DNA from 3 places in the Marinobacter sp. DSM 26671 genome. Region 2 is predicted to be linked to each of the others. Evidence: predicted binding sites of a transcription regulator. Region 2 holds the regulator's gene; each other region holds the start of a gene.
The links. Region 2 encodes sigma-54, which starts transcription at its own class of promoters, with help from an activator protein. Its sites were predicted from a motif close to ANTGGCATNNANNTTGCTNT; they were not measured.

Region 1: a site for sigma-54 is predicted at 3,364-3,383, ahead of BM035_RS16765 (flagellar hook-length control protein FliK). Genes of this name have one in related genera too.
Region 3: a site for sigma-54 is predicted at 3,773-3,792, ahead of flgB (flagellar basal body rod protein FlgB). Genes of this name have one in related genera too.

Annotation. Positions count from the first base shown of each region.
Region 1 is NZ_FONF01000017.1:79,085-85,259, forward strand. It holds gene fliN (flagellar motor switch protein FliN) at 1-379, opposite strand, end outside; gene fliM (flagellar motor switch protein FliM) at 372-1,370, opposite strand; gene BM035_RS16760 (flagellar basal body-associated FliL family protein) at 1,407-1,916, opposite strand; gene BM035_RS16765 (flagellar hook-length control protein FliK) at 2,082-3,272, opposite strand; gene BM035_RS16770 (Hpt domain-containing protein) at 3,426-3,773, opposite strand; gene BM035_RS16775 (PP2C family protein-serine/threonine phosphatase) at 3,766-5,523, opposite strand; gene BM035_RS16780 (STAS domain-containing protein) at 5,548-5,853, opposite strand; gene fliJ (flagellar export protein FliJ) at 5,976-6,175, opposite strand, start outside.
Region 2 is NZ_FONF01000005.1:149,642-155,816, reverse strand. It holds gene rapZ (RNase adapter RapZ) at 1-41, opposite strand, end outside; gene ptsN (PTS IIA-like nitrogen regulatory protein PtsN) at 70-540, opposite strand; gene hpf (ribosome hibernation promoting factor) at 628-936, opposite strand; gene BM035_RS07525 (RNA polymerase factor sigma-54) at 1,038-2,564, opposite strand; gene lptB (LPS export ABC transporter ATP-binding protein) at 2,716-3,441, opposite strand; gene lptA (lipopolysaccharide transport periplasmic protein LptA) at 3,419-3,973, opposite strand; gene lptC (LPS export ABC transporter periplasmic protein LptC) at 3,957-4,541, opposite strand; gene BM035_RS07505 (KdsC family phosphatase) at 4,538-5,086, opposite strand; gene BM035_RS07500 (KpsF/GutQ family sugar-phosphate isomerase) at 5,109-6,089, opposite strand.
Region 3 is NZ_FONF01000013.1:24,704-30,878, reverse strand. It holds gene BM035_RS14585 (flagellar basal body rod protein FlgF) at 1-125, opposite strand, end outside; gene BM035_RS14580 (flagellar hook protein FlgE) at 202-2,100, opposite strand; gene BM035_RS14575 (flagellar hook assembly protein FlgD) at 2,128-2,805, opposite strand; gene flgC (flagellar basal body rod protein FlgC) at 2,824-3,273, opposite strand; gene flgB (flagellar basal body rod protein FlgB) at 3,308-3,706, opposite strand; gene BM035_RS14560 (nitroreductase family protein) at 3,945-4,496, opposite strand; gene BM035_RS14555 (Mpo1-like protein) at 4,652-4,963, shown strand; gene BM035_RS14550 (adenylate/guanylate cyclase domain-containing protein) at 4,965-6,175, shown strand, end outside.

The DNA of each region.
Region 1 (6,175 bases), on a different contig from region 2:
TACCGTTTACCAGCACGTCCAGCGGCTCGCCCGCCAGCCGGTCAAGCTCGATAACCGAGCCCTGGTTGAGCTGCAGCAGGTTCCTTATCGGAATCTCAGTGTTGCCCACTTCCATGGAAATGGTGACCGGAATATCGAGAATAACGTCGATATCCGGAGCCGGGCCTCCCCCTTTCGTGGGTTCGCTTCCGGTTTCAAACTCCTCCATGGGGGCAGCCTGAACATCATCCTCGGCCTCGCCGGCCTCAGCCATCGCAGCGGCCCACTCGTCCTCGCGTTCGCCCTCATCCCCGGACTCTTCCATGGCGGCTTCCCACTCGGCAGCCAGCTTTTCGTCCTCGCTGAGTTCCTGCTCGTCTTTCTTGTCGTCGTCAGCCATTGTTTCCCACCTTGAATTGTTTCTTCACCTTGGGCCTTGATGCCCGCTCATGAATCCGCAGTGCCAGTTTCCCGTCACGGGTCCCCAGAGTTGCCTTGTAAACGGGGATGCCGTTGGCGGTGACCGTCAAATGCTCGGGCACCTCCACCGGGATAATGTCGCCAGCCTTCAGCTTGGCAATATCCCGCAACGAGATCCGACGGCGACAGACCGTCGTGTTGATCGGTACATTGACCTCTTTGATGTCTTCCTGGAGCGCGTTCACCCAGCGCTCATCAACATCGTCAATATCACTCTGAACCCCGGCATCGAGCACGTCGCGGATGGGCTCAATCATGGAATAGGGCAAGGCAAAATGCAGCTCACCGCCGCCACCGTCGAGTTCAATGTGGAAGGTGCTGACCACAACCACCTCACTGGGGCTGACGATGTTGGCCATGGCCGGGTTGACCTCTGAGCTCAGGTACTCGAAATCCACCTTGAGGACCGCGTGCCAGGCTTCCTTCATGTCATGGAACACCTGATCCAGAACCATCTGCACGATGCGGGTCTCGGTCGGGGTGAATTCGCGGCCCTCGATTTTGGCGTGCCGCCCTTCCCCACCGAAGAAATTGTCCACCAGTTTGAAGACCAGCTTGGCATCCAGCACGAACAGCGAGGTGCCACGCAACGGCCGGACTTTGCACAGGTTGAGGCTGGTGGGCACGTACAGGGTGTGGATGTACTCGCCGAATTTCATGATCTGCACGCCGCCGGTAGAGACATCGGCGTTGCGACGCATCAGGTTGAACAGGCTGATCCGGGTATAGCGGGCAAACCGCTCGTTGATCATTTCCAGGGTCGGCATCCGACCCCGGACAATACGGTCCTGACTGGCAAGGTCGTAGGACTTTATACCGGTATCATCAGTCTCTTCATAGGTATCAATGTCACCGTCATCCACCCCGTGGAGGAGGGCATCGATTTCATCCTGTGACAACAAGTCCTGCATACGTAGTCCTGCCCCTGAAGTACCGTGGCCCGTGCGCTATTGCACGACAAAATTTCTGAATAACACCCGTTTTATGGCGGGCTCACCTTCCTGCTCCAGCACCTGGTTGACCGTGGTCAGCATTCGGTCAACCAGGCCACTCCGGCCCTCGGGTGTTTGCAGCTCGTTAAAGTTGCTGCTTCCGAGTACGGTCACCAGCTGGCTTCGAATCAGAGGCATATGCAGCTTGGCAGCTTCCAGCGCCTGTTGATCCGTAGACTCCAGTGCCAGGTACGCCTGGGCGTAGCGTTGGCGGCCCTCAGCCTGAACCGTGGTAACGATGGCTTTTTCCATCTGGTAGTAGCTGCTGGGAATAAAGGTTTCCTCTGCAACCTCGGTTGCGTCACCCTCTTCCTCCCCCATGCCCGGAAGACCGCCGCCCAGGAACCACAGGGTACCCACCACAGACAGCACAATGGCCAGGATCACCACCACAACCAGCATGATGATCAGTTTCAGTTTTCCCTTCTTGGCAGGAGCCGCTTCAGATTCGTTATTTTCAGCCATAATGTTCGCTTTGCCAGAAATCCGTCACGGGGAGCAATTTTCCGCGACTTTTCAGGATTGGATGCAAAGGGCGGGCCAGAACACCCAACCTTCCCGTTCAGAACAGCAGTTTAGCGTTGCCGGGAAGGATGGGCAAAGGAGATTGGAAGAGAATATCGAAGGGTATCAGGCGAAGATGTCTACTTCGCCTTTCCAGCTGAGATCAAGGCTGCCGGAGCTGATGCCTTCATCGTCCTGATCGCCAGCGACCAGCGATGCCGAACCGCCACCGGAGCCATTATCGTTTCCGGTGCCCTGCTCGCCGGTCTGCTGGCGAGGCGAATCGGAAACATCGAAGCCTGCCAACGACATTCCCTGCTCACCCAGCATATCCCTGAGCCGGTGGGAATGCAGTTCAAGCTGGTCACGGACCACGGGATTGGCCGAATGGACCGTAATACTCGCCTGCTCGTTCTGCACCCGGACCTTGACCTCCATGGGGCCCATGTCCGGTGGTGTCAGGTGGATTTCGGCAACCGACATGTTACGGGCAGTCAGCCAGCTGAGCTTGCCCACCAGTTTGTCGCCCCACTCTGCATGGCCTACCGGCACATCAATGGACGTAGCATAACCTCGTAATGGCGCAGCGTTCTCGGCCGTCAGTTTTGCTGCCCCATTGGCATTATTGGCCGCTTGCTGGGACACCAGATCCATGGCGGACTGGAAGCGGCCAGAATTGATCAACGAGCCGGAATCCGCATTGCGGCCGGAGTCGGTGAGCACTGAGGCCTTCATGACATCTGTCAGTGTCGCATCGCCGGAAACACCGCCGGATCCGGACTGAGCTTTCTGACCCGAGGCCCCTGTGAGAAGGCCACTGAACAATCCGGCAACGGAATTCGCTTGGCCCGAAACACCGTTGGCAGCATTGACGCCGACTCCCGGCATTGTAGCTGACATGGCGGACTCACCGGCACCTCCGGCTTTTGGATTCAGCCAGGACTGCAACTCGACAAAGGTAAGGGGAAGCGCCGTCGGCTCTGATTTGCCATCACCTGCTACAGCGGCCCAGTCCGCGTCCTGTGATTCAGCATCCGTGGCAGCGTTGGCTTTTTCGCCACCCTTTGGATCAGCGTTCGCGTTTGCTTCCGTTTTCGTCTCTGAAGGTGTGTCCCGGGCCGCCCGGGATTCATCGGCAGATCTGGCCTCAGCGGCCCGATCCGCCTTCTGGCGATCGAGCCGCTTTTGCTCAGCCTGGGAGACAGAGTCGAAATCGCTTTTCCTGTCAGCCGGATCTCGGCTGGCTCCGGATTTTGACGGGCCGGGATCTTGTTGCGTCCCGGGCGCGGGGGTTTGGGGAAGAACCATCTGGGCCATGGCAACCTCTTGCCGCTTTTATCGCATTGTCGCCCTCACCTTGCCGGACTTGGCCGGTGCATGGGCGGTTAATCCACTCAATGCGAAGGACAAAGCAATTGTGATGCCAGCGCACACCTGCTTCGCCTGACAAACGGCCTGAATAGACCTGATTCACCCCACCATCAAGCCATCCAGGCCTGCGATTACCTGTTCGAATTCCCGGGCGATGTCATCCACTAATCCCGAGGCATCGTCCAGCCGGGACTCCTTTCCTGCGATTTCCGCCTTCAGGCAGAGTTCGCCAAGCCGCGGGGCGCCAATATTGATACAACTGCCCTTGAAGCTATGGGCCGTCTTGGCAAAGGCGTCACTATCGTCAGCCCTCAGGGCTTCTTGCAATCCCCGAATCCTGTCGCGGGAATCTGCAACATAGGTCTGTATCAGCACTTCGAATTCGTCCTCCATGACGTCTCGAAGCTCAGCCAGTGCCTCCTCGTCCAGGTGTGGTTTATCAGTCATCTCGATTCTCCGCTGTACGGGCGAACTGCCAATCGTAGACAATTTCAACATGATTGCCCTGTTCATGAAACCTGATGGTCTCCGCCAGACGTTTCAACAGCAGCAGGCCCCGCCCTGCATAGCGCCCGCTCATGGTTGGGGAATTACCGGGGGCCACGCTGGGATGATTGTGAAAATCAAACCCCTGGCCGCTGTCCTCACAGATAACACGAAGCCGACCTCCATCCGGTTTCAGGGAATGGTGCAGTGTGAACCGGATGTAGTGACCCTCCACGTTAGCCAGGCGCCGATTGCGCTCCGCGTAGTAGCGGCCAAAGCCCTCCGGTGAGTGTTTCCATTCTGACGGGAGTTCCAGAACACCGTGCTCCAGCGCGTTGTTGTAGAGTTCCGCCAGCAGGGTATAGATTTCGCCGCTCTTCCGTCGAAGACCCGGCACCTCCATGCAGATATGAAGCAACAGAGGCAGAGGACTGAACTCGCCGAGAGTCCTTTCCCGGATTTCATAGCTGCAGCGCCATTCCGCCGGCCCGGCAAGAGCAGACGGTGCGGCACGATCTGGCAGGGTAGCCAGCCCAGCCTCGTCCATCATTTCCAGACAGCAGAGCGTCAGGTCATCGCCATCCTCAAAGTTTCCGGTGAACCGGTGAACCGCGGACATCATGGCATCGAACGGATGGTCGCCACCGTCCAGCCGGTCAAGCGTGCCGGTAACGCCCTGCTCACCGAATACGTTGCCGGCGCTGTCGGCAGATTCCAGAAAGCCATCGGTCATCATCAGCACCCTGTCACCAGGGCCGGCACCAACCCTCTCGAAATCGGCATTGAACTGATCCGGCGCAAGGATACCCAGGGGAAGATGCCGCGATGGCAATGCCTGGAGTTCTCCGGTGGTCCGGATCAGCCAGCCATCGGGCAGACCGCCGTTCCAGACTTGCAGCTGATTAAGTTTGAAATCCGCCTCGATCATGGCGCCACAGCAGAACATGCCCGTGGGCAGAATCCGTTTGAGTTTCTGGTTGATCTCGCGCAATACGTCCTGGCCGTTAAAACCCTTATTGGCCATGCCGTAGAAGATCTCGGCTACAGGCATGGCGCCGATGGCAGCCGGCAGACCATGGCCGGTGAAATCCCCCATGAAGATCAGCATCCCGCCCGCCGGCCGCGGCGAGGCAAACAACACATCACCATTGAAAATGGACTGGGGCGAGGCGTGATAACGAATATTGGAGGCATCCAGGCAGCCGGAATGAGCCACGTTATCGAAGACCCGCTTGGCGATTTCCTGCTCTTCGGTAAGTTGTCGGTTGCGCTCACGAATGAGATCCCGCTGATCCGAGAGGGTCCGGTGCATCAATCGCATTCGGTTGAAGGCCTTGATCTTGGCTTCAATGATGATCCGGTTATAGGGCTTTCCCAGGAAGTCATCGCCACCGGCCTCCAGGCATCGGGCCAGGGCACCGGCTTCAGAGAGGGAGGTCAGGAAAATCAGGGGAACCAGCCGTTCACCAGCCAGGAGCTTGATCTGACGGGCCGCTTCCATGCCATCCATGACAGGCATCAGGGCATCCAGCAGCACCAGGTCCGGCGCCTCCCGCTGGAAAACAGAGACCGCGTCCAGCCCGTTTGCCACATCAAGGACTTCGTGCCCCAGTCGCTTCAGCAGTGTTTTGAGGATCAGGCGATCGCTGTCCGAATCGTCAGCGATCAGTATTCTCAGGGGACGGCTATGTTCTGCAACGGAATCATCCATGAGTACTCCGGCAGTCCGCGAGCATCAGCGGATATTGAAAAGTTGCTCGAAATTGGAGATTGAAAGAATACGACGGACATCGTTATTGCAGTTTTCGATGACGATTCCTGCGCTGTCACCTCCGGCATAATCACGGAGCAACAACAGCATTCCCAGCGCCGAGCTATCCAGGTAGGTGGTGTCAGACAGATCCACAATGTAATTCCGGATGTTCGGATCACCGTGCTCGTAGGCATCACGGAACGCCTGATGGGTGCTGAAGTCGAAACGCCCCTCTATCCTGATAACAAGAGTCTGACCGTCATCATCGCGGCGCGTCTGGATCGGCATTCCAAAACCTCCCGGGCTATCAAGAGCAGCATTTGACCGGCGTGTTCTACCAGCCCTACATCCGGTAAGGATAGCTGAGTGGTCTGATTTTGCATCTGTATTTGCTTGATGCGGAGCAAGATTCAGCGTCGACGTTGGTTAAAAGCCCGCCCCGCGGCCTCATCCGAAAGCTTCTGTTCCCGGAGATCCTGCTCCCTCTGCTCCTGCTGGCGGCAGGTTTCTATGTATTTTTCCATGCCACGCCGGCGCTCCCAGGCGTGCTGCCATTCCTTTTTGCGCGCCTCGAAGACCTTTTCCGCCTGCTCCAGCTGCGTCTGTTGCT
Region 2 (6,175 bases):
TTGCCCGAACCGGACCTGCCACTGACGATAATCAGCTTCATGACCACCTTACCTCCACTGCAGTGAATATCAGCCGCCTGAGGCGGTCATGCGCTGGTACAGCGTGCTGGCGTCCTCGGATTGCCGGAGGCGATCACAGAACGACCGCTCATTGAACTTTTCAGCCAGTTGGCTGAGCAGCTCCAGGTGTTCGCTCGTTGCTTCCTTCGGGACGATCAGGGCGAAAATCAGATCCACCGGCTGATTGTCGATAGCATCGAATTCGACGCTTTCTTCCAGCGTCATCAGCACGCCCACCACGTGATCAAGTCCTTCCAGACGGCAGTGGGGAATGGCGATTCCCTGGCCAATGCCGGTGCTGCCCAGGCGCTCGCGGGAAATCAGGTTGTTGAAGAGCTGGGTCTCGCTGAGCGTGTTGTCCTGATGGTTTATCTGCTCGGCAATAAACTCCAGGGCCCGTTTCTTGCTGGACGCAGCTACCCTGCAGAGGGTGAGCTCCGGAGCAAGAATGTTCTCTATGGTCAGGGATGTGTCGCTCATGGATCGACTGCGTTTCCGTTAAAAAAAAGGCTGCGACACGTTACTCATGTCGCAGCTCGATTAGATGAATTGCATGAAAACAGTCAGTTAGCGAGAGCCGTTTCCGTGCATCCGGTCTACATTCTTTTCCTTGTGCTTGAGGATCTGACGGTCAAGCTTGTCGATCAGGGCATCGATGGCTGCGTACATATCCTCATTTTCTGCCTTTGCGTGAATCTCACCACCAACCACGTGCAGCGTGGCTTCCGCAATCTGGCGCACCTTCTCCACTTCCAGGGTTACCTGGCAGTTGCTGATGTGGTCAAAGTGACGCTCGAGCTTCTGGAACTTCTCTGAAACATAATCCTTCAGTGCGGGAGTAAGTTCTACGTGATGGCCTGAAATATTGAGTTGCATAGGCGTCTCCTGTTGTCATCGTTCCGGCTCCCGGGAGCCGGTCTGGGTGCTGGCGCATTGTGCGCCGGCAAATAGTACGTTGCGCCCGGACCCCGGGGTGTTCAGACCAGCCGCTTGCGTTCGTTCGAAGGCGGAATGTGCATGGCCTCCCGGTACTTGGCAACGGTGCGTCGCGCAACCTTGATTCCCTGTTCTCCTAGCATGGCTGCAATTTTACTGTCGCTCAACGGCTTTTTGGGCGTTTCCGCGGCAATCAGCTTTTTGATCATCGCGCGGATCGCCGTGGAAGAACATTCACCGCCTTCGTCAGTGCTGACATGGCTGGAGAAGAAATATTTCAGCTCGAAAATTCCCCGGGGGGTGTGCATGTATTTCTGGGTGGTGACCCGGGAAATCGTGGACTCATGCATCTCAACCGCCTGGGCGATATCAGAGAGGATCAGCGGTTTCATGGCTTCTTCACCCTGATCCAGGAATCCTTGCTGGTGCTCGACAATACGGGTCGCCACTTTCAGCAGGGTTTCATTGCGGCTCTGCAGGCTCTTGATAAACCATTTCGCCTCCTGCAACTGATCCCGCAGGTAGGTGTTGTCGGCACTGCTGTCCGCACGCCTTATAAGAGAAGCATAGCTGGCATTGACCCGGATGCGCGGTGCAATTTCAGGATTCAGCTCAACACGCCAGCGGCCATTGTGTTTGCGAACGATCACGTCCGGAATCACATAATCGGGTTCGGCCCGGTCAATGACATCGCCCGGCCGCGGATTCAGGCCGGTGATCAGCGCCAGGACATCCCGCAACTGGTCTTCTTTCAGGCGGCTGCGGCGCAGCAACTGGGCGTAATCGCGGTTGCCCAGCAGGTTGATGTAATGGGTAATTACAAGGCGTGCCTGGGCCAGCCAGGGTGTTTCCGGCGGCAGCTGGTTGAGCTGGATCAGCAGGCATTCCTGTAGGTCCCGGGCAAACACGCCGGGCGGATCAAAGTGTTGCAGGCGGTGAAGCACGGCTTCCACTTCATCCAGTTCAAGGGGGTCTTCATCGTTCTCATCCAGCAGTCCGGCGTGGATTTCCTCCAGCGGGCTGGTGATATAGCCCCGTTCGTCCACTGCATCCATCAGGGCATGGGCAATGGCCTGGTCCCGTTCACTGAGGGGCGTCAGATTGAGCTGCCATTCCAGGTGATCCTGAAGCGTTTCGGTCGGGGAATTACGGGTTTCGAAATCGTGATCGTTTTCGTCGTCGTTGCGGGCTGCCGGCGCTGGTGCGGACTGGTAGATGTCGTCCCAGGCGGTATCAACCGGCAGATCGTCCGGAATGTTGTCAGGAATCTCGTTCTCCGAGGACCAGTCCGGGCCGTTCTCGGATTCATCCCAGTCGCTGGCCGGTTCCGGGGCAGCTTCAGCGGCGGACTCGGTGGCGTTGGCCTCGCGCTCGTCGTTTTCGCTGGCTGCGTCGGTCTGGTCATCGTCCTCGGAGGTCTCCAGCATGGGGTTGGATTCCAGTGCCTGCTGGATTTCCTGCTGGAGGTCGAGAGTGGAGAGCTGGAGAAGCCGGATCGCCTGTTGCAGCTGGGGCGTCATGGTCAGGCTTTGACCCAGCTTTAACTGTAAGGAGGCTTTCATAACCATGGTTCAGGATCCGTCACTCATCAGCGCGTTGTGTCATAAGTCGTGAAAAAATCTTTATATGCCGGTTACTTGCCGTGATTTTAATTTACCCTAGCAAGTTCTTTGCCGAGTTTACTTGCTACAGGTCATCAAAACAATCAGCCATTGGGTGTCAGAGTCTGAATTCGTCGCCGAGATAGACTTCCTTGACCTGCTGGTTGGCCAGGATGGCGTCGGCATTGCCGGAGGCGATGATGTGGCCGCCGGAAACAATGTAGGCATTCTCGCAGATGTCCAGGGTCTCACGCACGTTGTGGTCGGTGATCAAAACGCCAATGCCTTTGTCCCGAAGGTGCCGGATGATGTGTTTGATGTCACTGACGGATATGGGGTCCACACCGGCGAAGGGTTCATCCAGCAGGATAAAAGCCGGCTCCATGGCCAGTGCCCGGGCAATCTCCACCCGTCGGCGTTCACCGCCGGACAATGCCATGCCAACACTGTCCCGGATATGGGTGATGTGGAATTCTTCCAATAACCCCTCGAGCTTCTTCTCCCGCTCTGCCTTGCCCAGCCCCGGCCGGGTTTCGAGGATGGCCATGATGTTGTCGCGTACGGACAGTTTGCGGAAGACCGAGGCTTCCTGGGGCAGGTAACCGATGCCCTGGCGGGCCCGACCATGCATGGGCAGGGGGGTGATATCCCGGCTGTCGATCGTGATCCGCCCGCGATCAGCGGGGACGAGCCCAACGATCATATAGAAGCAGGTGGTTTTCCCGGCACCGTTGGGACCAAGCAGCCCGACAATTTCCCCACTGCGGATTTCCAGGGAAACGTCGATCACCACTTTTTTCTGTTTGTAACTCTTTGCCAGGTTACTGGCTCTCAGAACTGCCATCGGATCCCTGTCTGTCTGTACTGCGTGGCTGAATCACCATCTCTACCCGGCCGCTGCCCTCGCCGGTGTCTGCGCCGCCCTCAGCGGTGACAACCCGGCCGACGGTATCATAATGAATGACATCACCCCGGAACAGGTTGCCATTCTGCTCGATGACTGCTTCCCGTTCAAAGGTCAGCTGGCTGTCGGTGGCAGACCAGGTAATGTTCAGGGCACGGGCATCGGTTTCGCCTTCCCCCTCGCGCGCCGGTTGACGGTATATAGCGGGCGTACCAGAGGCTTCGATCCGGCTCAGGCCGTCCTCGGTCCGGTACAGGACGACCCGCTCGGCAGTCAGGCGGGTATTGCCCTGCTCAAGTTCCACAGCGCCGGTGTAGGTGGCAATGCCCTGGCCGTCATCCAGGCGGGCGGTATCTGCGGTGACCTTGATAGGAGTGTCAGAATCAAGGTCAAATGCAGCCGCCGGGCCGATCATCACGACCGTTAGCAGGGCAGCCATCAGGCGCCGGTATCGGTTAGTTTCCGGTTTCATAGAGTCCTTCCACCTGGGAGTTCAGTTCCAGAATTCGTTCGTCTATCCACGCTTTCATGCCCGTGGCCCGGGTTATGCCGGTAACATCACGTATTTCTACGGGCGCGTCTGTATATACCATGCCCCGGTCGTTATCCAGGGTCAGGCTTGATGTTGTCAGGACGGCGTCCCGTTCGCCAATCGTGCGCTGAACCCGGACATTGTCCGTCAGGTACACCAGATTCTGGTTTTGCAGCAAGCTGCCATTGTCGGCCTCGACAATCCACGGCAGGGCCTCCTGGTCCCCGTACAGCTCGGCCCGGGGAGATTCCATGGTGGCCAGGTTGCCTTCCTCGAACTGCTCAATTCGGGGGCTGGAAAACCGGATCTTGAGATTGCCCGCTTCATCGAAGGAGGTGTACTGACCATTCACCACGAAACCGTCTGGTTCGGCGTCTCCCCGTAGGGCCGCTGCCTCGTCATCAATCACAGGGGGTTCATCGCTGCGCCAGAGCAGGAATACGGCTGCCACCACGGTAGCAGCCAGTGCCAGTGCTCGCAGCCAGGGTCTGTCCAGCAGCCAGTTCATGCCTCGGGCTCCAGATAGGGGGCAAGTGCTGCGTCAAGCCTGCCATGGGCCGTCAGCAGCAAGTCGCAGGCTTCGCGGACCGCCCCTTCGCCGCCCCGGGCAATGGTGCAGTAGTCGGCATGCTGCTGCACCAGCCAGTAACCGTTGGGCACGGTGATGCCCAGTCCGGCGAACCTCAGTGCCGGGAGATCTGGCAGATCGTCCCCCATGTATGCGATGGCCTCGGGGCTGATATCCATGGTGCTGACCAGTTCCTGAAGGGCTACCTTCTTGTCCTCTCGCCCCTGCATCAGGTGGGGAATGCCAAGATCCCGCATGCGCTTCTCGGTCAGGGGGGACTTTCGTCCGGTGATCACGGCCACGGTAATCCCGGCTGCCATCAGTTGTTTCAAACCCAGGCCATCCAGAATGTTAAAAGCCTTGAGCTCATCACCAGTGGCGCTGAAATAAAGTTTACCGTCGCTCATGATGCCGTCGACATCCAGTGCGATCAGGCGGATCTTTACGGCCTTTGCCAACAGCGAATCCGGCCATTGGTGCTTCATATCAAACAGCTCCTCATAGCCCCTAGATAACGCCGGCACGCAGCAGGTCGTGCATATTGATGGCGCCAATCAGACCACCCTGGTCGTCGGTAACGGGGAGGGCGTTGATCTTCATCTCCTCCATTATGTTCAGCGCTTCCGCCGCCAGATGATCGGCCTGGATCGTTTTACCATGCCGGGTCATGACCTCGTTGATGGGCGTATTGTGAATGTCCACCGATCGATCCAGAGTCCGTCGAAGGTCACCGTCCGTAAATATTCCGGTAAGAGTGCCTTTATCATTGACGACGGTGGTCATACCGAGACCCTTTCGGGACATCTCAAGAAGAGCACCGCTCAAGGGGGTATCCTCGTTGACGACTGGAATCTGATCACCGCTGTGCATGATGTCGGAGACCCTGAGCAGCAGCCGACGCCCGAGGCTGCCGCCGGGGTGAGAGATAGCGAAATCCTCGGCACTGAAGCCCCGGGCCTCAAGGAGTGCAACGGCGAGGGCATCGCCCATCACCAGGGTGGCCGTTGTGGAGGAGGTGGGCGCCAAACCCAGTGGGCAGGCTTCCACCATAACGCTGACGTCCAGATTGGCGACGGCTTCCCGGGCCAGTGTGGAGCTGGCATTGCCGGTCATGCTGATCAGCGGAGCGCCCATGCGTTTGATCAACGGCAGAATGGTGACCACCTCGCTGGTGTTGCCGCTGTTGGAAATGGCGATGACCACATCCTGGGAGGTGATCATACCCATGTCACCGTGGCTTGCCTCGCCCGGGTGCACGAAAAACGATGGCGTTCCAGTGCTGGCCAGGGTGGCGGCAATTTTGTTGCCAATGTGGCCGGATTTTCCCATGCCGGTCACAACCACGCGGCCCTTGCAGTTCATGATAACTTCGCAGGCCCGCGTGAACTGGTCGTCGATTCGGCCTTCAAGGGCATCAATGGCGTCGCGCTCAATGCGGATGGCGCGGATGGCAGAAGATCGGAAATCGCTGGGAGTCTGTTCGGTCATCGGGCTTTGGGCCTGGCTGTCGGGACGTTGTAAATGTTGGGCAGAGTATACCATTTTCACCCGGCAACGATGCCCGGTTACCGAAA
Region 3 (6,175 bases), on a different contig from region 2:
CGGGCCTGGGCGAAGTCTTTTTTGAAGCCGGTGGTACTGACGTTCGCCAGGTTATTGGCATGGGCCTGCTGGGCCAGCATATTCTGCTTGGCGCCAGACATACCGATGTAGAGGGCTTTGTCCATGGGAAAACTCCTGCCGGAATTTTGACTGTTTCCAGTCTTCCTGCAGGAGTCATGCCATTTTCGCTAAAATGCGGGATTAACGGAGGTTGATGATGGTCTGGGTGACCGCATCGGAGGTTTCAATGGTCTTGGCGTTGGCCTGATAGTTCCGCTGGGCGATGATCAGGTTAACCAGTTCCGCCGACAAGTCCACGTTGGATTCCTCCACCGAGCTGGCCTTGATAGAACCCAGCGTGCCGGTATCCGGGGCACCTATGATCGGCTGACCGGATTCGAACGTTTCCACCCAAGACGTATCGCCTACGGGAGACAGACCGTTGGTGTTATTGAACGAGGCCAACGCGACCTGGCCCAGAGCCTGGGATTGGCCGTTGGTGTATCGGGCAAACAGAACACCTTGATCCGATACGTCCAGACCAGAAAGCCGGCCAGTGGTATAGCCATTCTGCTGTTGGTCGTTCACGCCAAACGCAGCGCCATATTGCGTTGTGCCACTGAGATTGATCACAAAAGCCGATGTTGTCGGTGGCTCAGGAATGGGTGTTACTACCACCTCGCCGGCAGCAGGAGGGCCATCCGCCCCATTTGGCTGGCCGTCGCTGTCTTTGGGTATCCAGTCATCAATAACGATTTCGCCACTGGGGTCGCCATCGATCGACTGAAGAGCACCGTCCTGATCGAATCTTGCAGTGTAGGGAGTCACGTCGGTGCCACCAACAAACTCGCCATCAATCTGGGCATACACCGACCATTCGCTCACCCCGACACCATTGCCTGGGGACGGATTCTTCACAAAGAACTGTGTGAGTTCGTGGGAATTACCCAGGCTGTCGTAGATCGTGGTGGATGTAGCGTGGTTATAGGTACGCTGATCCAGCGGATTGAATTGATTGGTGACGCGGATTGGCGACGCGTTGAACGCAACCTCAAAATCATTGTCAGCGGTGGTTGATGTGATTCCCGCCACCGACCGGTCCGCAGTCACGTTCACATCACCTTCGACGGTGCCGGTATCGCCGTTGCCATTGCCATCGGCAAAGGTAAAGTCGAGCGTCTCACCCTGGTTATGAATCACTCGCAGAACATCGCTGCCCCCGCCTCCGGTGACAATCGAAGCGGAAATTGCGGTCTCGCTGGAGTTGTTGATTGAATCAACCAGATCCTGCAGGGAATTGATATTTGACGTGTCCAAGGTCAGCGGCGATCCATTGATATCGAGGCTGAATGAAAACGAACTGGCGCCAGAGATGAAGGCGTCATCAAGAGCCGGCGTGCCGTCAAAAGTCGCCGTCGTTGTGGCCGAAGCACTCAATCCAGGCGCATCGTTGATAGTGGAGGCCGCTTCACGGGCACTGGCTGCAGGGTCAATATTCACGTTGAAGGCAGGCGAGCCGTCCGAATACTGCACATCAAAGCTCTCGCCCTGTATGGAAGCAAGAGTGAGAGGCCCGACATCCCAAACACGGGTTTCCAGCACGGACTCCCTGGAATCAAGATTCAGATCGGAGTCGAGGTTTGTCGTCCTTCTCGGAGCCAGGTTGTCTGTTGCAATCTGCAAATCTCCCCGGATGCCAGACAAGTTGCCGTCCTCGTCCGCGGTGTATCCCTGTACCCGCATATTCTGGTTGTTCGTTACATAGCCTTCCTTATCAATGCCGAACTGTCCTGCGCGGGAATAACGAATCTCGCCGCCGTTGTTCAGGATAAAGAAACCATCGCCGGCAATCGCCATGTCCAGGCCATTGTCAGTGAAGCTGATGTTGCCCTGCCCAAAAGACTGCTTAACGTCCTGAACCCGGACACCGTCGCCGATCGGGTTGGTGCCTGCGCTCAGGAAACCGCTGGCGTATAGATCGCCAAACTGGGCCTTGCTGCCCTTGAAACCAACGGTACTGGCGTTGGCAATGTTGTTGCCGGTGACGTCCAGATCCACCGATGCCGCGCGAAGGCCACTCAAACCCGTATTAAATCCCATGGTTCACCCCTTGGTGTTTCACCGGTATCAGTTAATTTGTTTTACATCAGACAGGGCGATGGAGCCCATGCCTGCAAGATTCAGGGTAATGGAGCCACCCTGGCCCAGGGACACGCTGTCAACATTGGCACTTACCATCGTACCCAACTGCTGCGGCCCATCCGGGTAGGAAGCCTCGGCCACAATCCGGTAGGCGCCCGGCGGCAAGGGATTGCCGTTGCCGTCCTGGCCATCCCAGCGGAACGAGGTCACCCCTGCCGGACTACTACCCATGTCGATCTGGCGAACCCGCTCACCATTCTGACCCTGAATCGAAAGCCGAAGGCCACCGGTCGATGCCGGCACTTCAACGGTGCCGCTGATCTCACCGTCCGCACCCAGAACCCCGATCTGGGAAGGGGCAAGCACGGTTTTGCCGACCATGGCAGAGGCCTGCAGCGCCTGGCTGGAACGGAACTGACCCACCACATCCTCAACCGTACCGGAAAGGTTCTGCATTTCCTCCAGCGAGCTGAACTGGGCCAGTTGGGAGATGAATTCACCGTTGTCCTGGGGTTCCAGCGGGTTCTGGTTCTTCAGCTGGGCCAGCATCAGTTCCATGAACTCGTTCCGACCCAACTCGCTGGTGCCCTGGCCGCCATTCTGTTGCTTCAGCTGGTACTGGCTCAGAACATCCGACGCGTCTGTTGCATTTACTGCAGTCATGTTGTGCTCCTCACCCTGTTACTGCTGACCGAGAGTCAGAATGCGCTGCATCATGGACTTGGCTGTGTTCATGACATCCACATTCATCTGGAAACTTCTGGACGACGACATCATGTCCGCCATCTCTTCAACCACATTCACATTGGGGTAGTAGACGTAGCCGTCCTCGTTGGCCGCCGGGTGATGGGGCTCGTAGCGCATCTGCAGCTCCGCATCACTTTCGACAATACCGTCAACCCTCACGCCGGCGCCCGGCCCCTCATCGGCAGCCATGGGCAAGCCTCCCTGCCCGGGATTCATCAGAGACTGCTGAATCGCCGAGAAAACCGGCTTCCTGGCGCGATAGGTTTCCCCCGTGCTGGAACTTGCCGTTTCTGCATTGGCAATGTTGGACGCGGTTGTATTCAGCCGCAGTGATTGCGCGGTCATGCCGGAACCGGCGATGTCAAAAATGCTGCCCAGTGACATGAAAATTCTCCTTCGCTAATCCTGTGACTGCGGCTTATTCGCCCTTGAGGGCTTTGGTCAAACCGCTGAACTTGCTGTTCAAAAACTGGAAGCTGGCCTGGAAATCCATGGCGTTGCGCATAAACCGGGTCTGCTCCTGCTGGGCGTCTACCGTATTGCCGTCAACCGACGGCTGATGGGGAACCCGATACATCAAATCGCTTTCCGACGCCGATGGCGAGGTATCCATGTGCGCGTCATGGGTTTTGGCCATCTGGAATCCGCTGACCTGCTCCTGGGCCTTCTGCATCATGGCCTGGAAATCCAGATCCCGCGCCTTGAAACCCGGGGTGTCGGCGTTTGCCAGGTTGTTTGCCAGAACTTCGGCGCGTTTAACACGCGCTTCAACCGCGTGTTGATGAATGCCCAGAGCCGAATCAAACGTAATTGCCATGTTGCCTCCCGAAAACTGCACTGGTATGCCGAGCTGTTTTTGCCGGCTGTGCTCTTTGACAGGACTAAAGCAAGCTGAATGCCAGATTTATGGTCAGGTGTTAATTTGTCAGGAAACCCAGTGTTGGCAGGCCCTGCAGAGAATCCGAGTAGCGGTTACGGGAAAGGAGAAAGGAAAAGGGCAAGAAAAAGCGGCAAGCTGCTTCCCCCGGCAGAAGCCGGGGGTATTCAACAAGGTCTCAGGGCCAATGACTCACAAACTCGTCCACCGCCGGTCTGGGCACAGACGGCTTGGATGCCGAGACCGTACCGGTGTAGAGAAAGCCAACAATCTGTTCATGCTCTTCCAGGCCCAACCCCTGGTGAACCGAGGAGTGGTAGGCAACGCCGCCTGTTCTCCACATCACGCCGAAACCGGCATCCTGAAGGGCAAGCTCAACAAAACTCATGCCGGCAGCTGCCGACATGACCTGCTCGATTTCCGGTACTTTGGGATGCGTCCTCGGCGACGCGATACCAACTATGACCATGGGTGCGCGAAGGGGGGCACGCCGGAGCTTCTCGATTTCTTTCTCATCGCTGTTATTGGCACAGGTGGACGCAAACAGCTCTCCCAGGGCTTCAAGGCCTTTACCCTCGATCACCAGATAGCGCCAGGGCCTGAGCAGTGCATGGTCCGGTGCACGCGCCGCGCAGGAAAAGGCCCTTTCGAGGGTTGTCGAATCCGGCGCGGGTGATTCCAGCCTCGGTTCAGAGGAGCGGTTCAGGAGGAAATCGGTAACTGCGGTCATATCTGCTCGCTGTTTAAAGACTGTTGAAATATAGGTACGAACACAATTCATGGCTGTGAATTGTGGGTTCTACGTAATGCTGTTAACCTTTAGTCGTAGTCGGGTCTACCAACAATTATAAATGACGCGGTCGTACAACGTTGAGTGGCAACACAATGAGCAACCAGCAAACCTTCAATAACTTTTCCGAATTTTATCCGTACTACCTCGAAGAGCACAGCGACGTCACCTGTCGCCGTTTGCATTTCGCTGGAAGTCTCCTGGTCCTGATAGTCGCCGTATGGGCTCTGGCTTCGGGCAAGCTGTTGTGGCTTCTGGCCTTGCCGGTCATAGGCTATGGCTTTGCGTGGGTTGGTCATTTCAAGTTTGAAAAAAATCGCCCCGCTACCTTCAAATATCCACTGTACAGCCTTATGGGTGACTGGGTCATGTTCCGCGACATGCTCATTGGCAGGATCCGTTTCTGAAATGATGAGTGCCCCGGCAGACCTGCGTAATGCCAGTAGCTCAGCTGGCAGAGCCCTCTCGTCCGAGGCGGCGGGCAACCCGATCGCCATTCCCCCGATGCCCGATTACAATGGCCGGGTACTGGCATACACCTCAACCGCCGCCATTATCGTAACCGGCGTTCTCCAGGGCGCCTTTCCGCAATGGCTTCTCTGGCTGGTTGCCGGGGCCCTCACCTGGCCCCACATCGCCCATGCCCTGACTCGCCGCACTTTCCTCAGGAATTCGCCACGCATCCGTCAGAAAATGCTGATATTTGATTGCGTGGTTGGTGGCGCTTTCATTGGTTGCATCGGGCTGATCGTCATCCCCTCCCTCGCCGTTGCACTGATGCTGATGTTCAGTTGCCTGATTGTTGGTGGTATCCGTCAGTGGGTCCTGGGCACCGGCTTCATGGCGGCCTCCATTGCGGGGGCGGTTGCGATCGTCGGCCCGGCAGACGGACCACACTCGCCCCTGCTGACCAGCATCGTGTCGATTTTATCCACCGGGCTTTATATTTGCGTTACGGCTTACTATTCCCACCAGCAGGCACGGGCGTTGATGCTGGCAAAGACCCAGATCCAGAACCAGCGGGAGCAGTCCATCGCGCTTTCACACAAACTGTCCAAATATCTCTCGCCTCAAGTCTGGCAGTCGATCTTCACCGGTGAGCGGGACGTGAGACTGGAAACCCAGCGCAAGAAACTGGCGGTGTTTTTCTCTGACATCAAAGGCTTCACCGAATTGTCTGAGGAAATGGAACCCGAAGCACTGACCGAACTGCTGAATCACTACTTCAATGAAATGTCGGAAGTTGCTCTCAAGTATGGCGGCACCATCGACAAGTTCGTTGGTGATTCCATCATGGTGTTCTTTGGCGATCCAACCAGCCGTGGCCAGAGGGAGGACGCATTTGCCTGTGTCTCCATGGCCATCGAGATGCGCAAGCATATGAAAATCATGCGGCAGAAATGGCGCAGCCAGGGCATCAAGACCCCGCTGGAAATCCGCATGGGAATAAGCACCGGTTATACAACGGTTGGTAACTTTGGCGCCGAGAACCGGATGGATTACACGATTATCGGCAAGGAAGTAAACCTGGCCAGCCGGCTTGAGTCCCTGGCGGAGCCGGGCGAAATCCTCGTTTCCTACGAAACCTTCGCGCTGATCAAGGACAAGATCATGTGCAG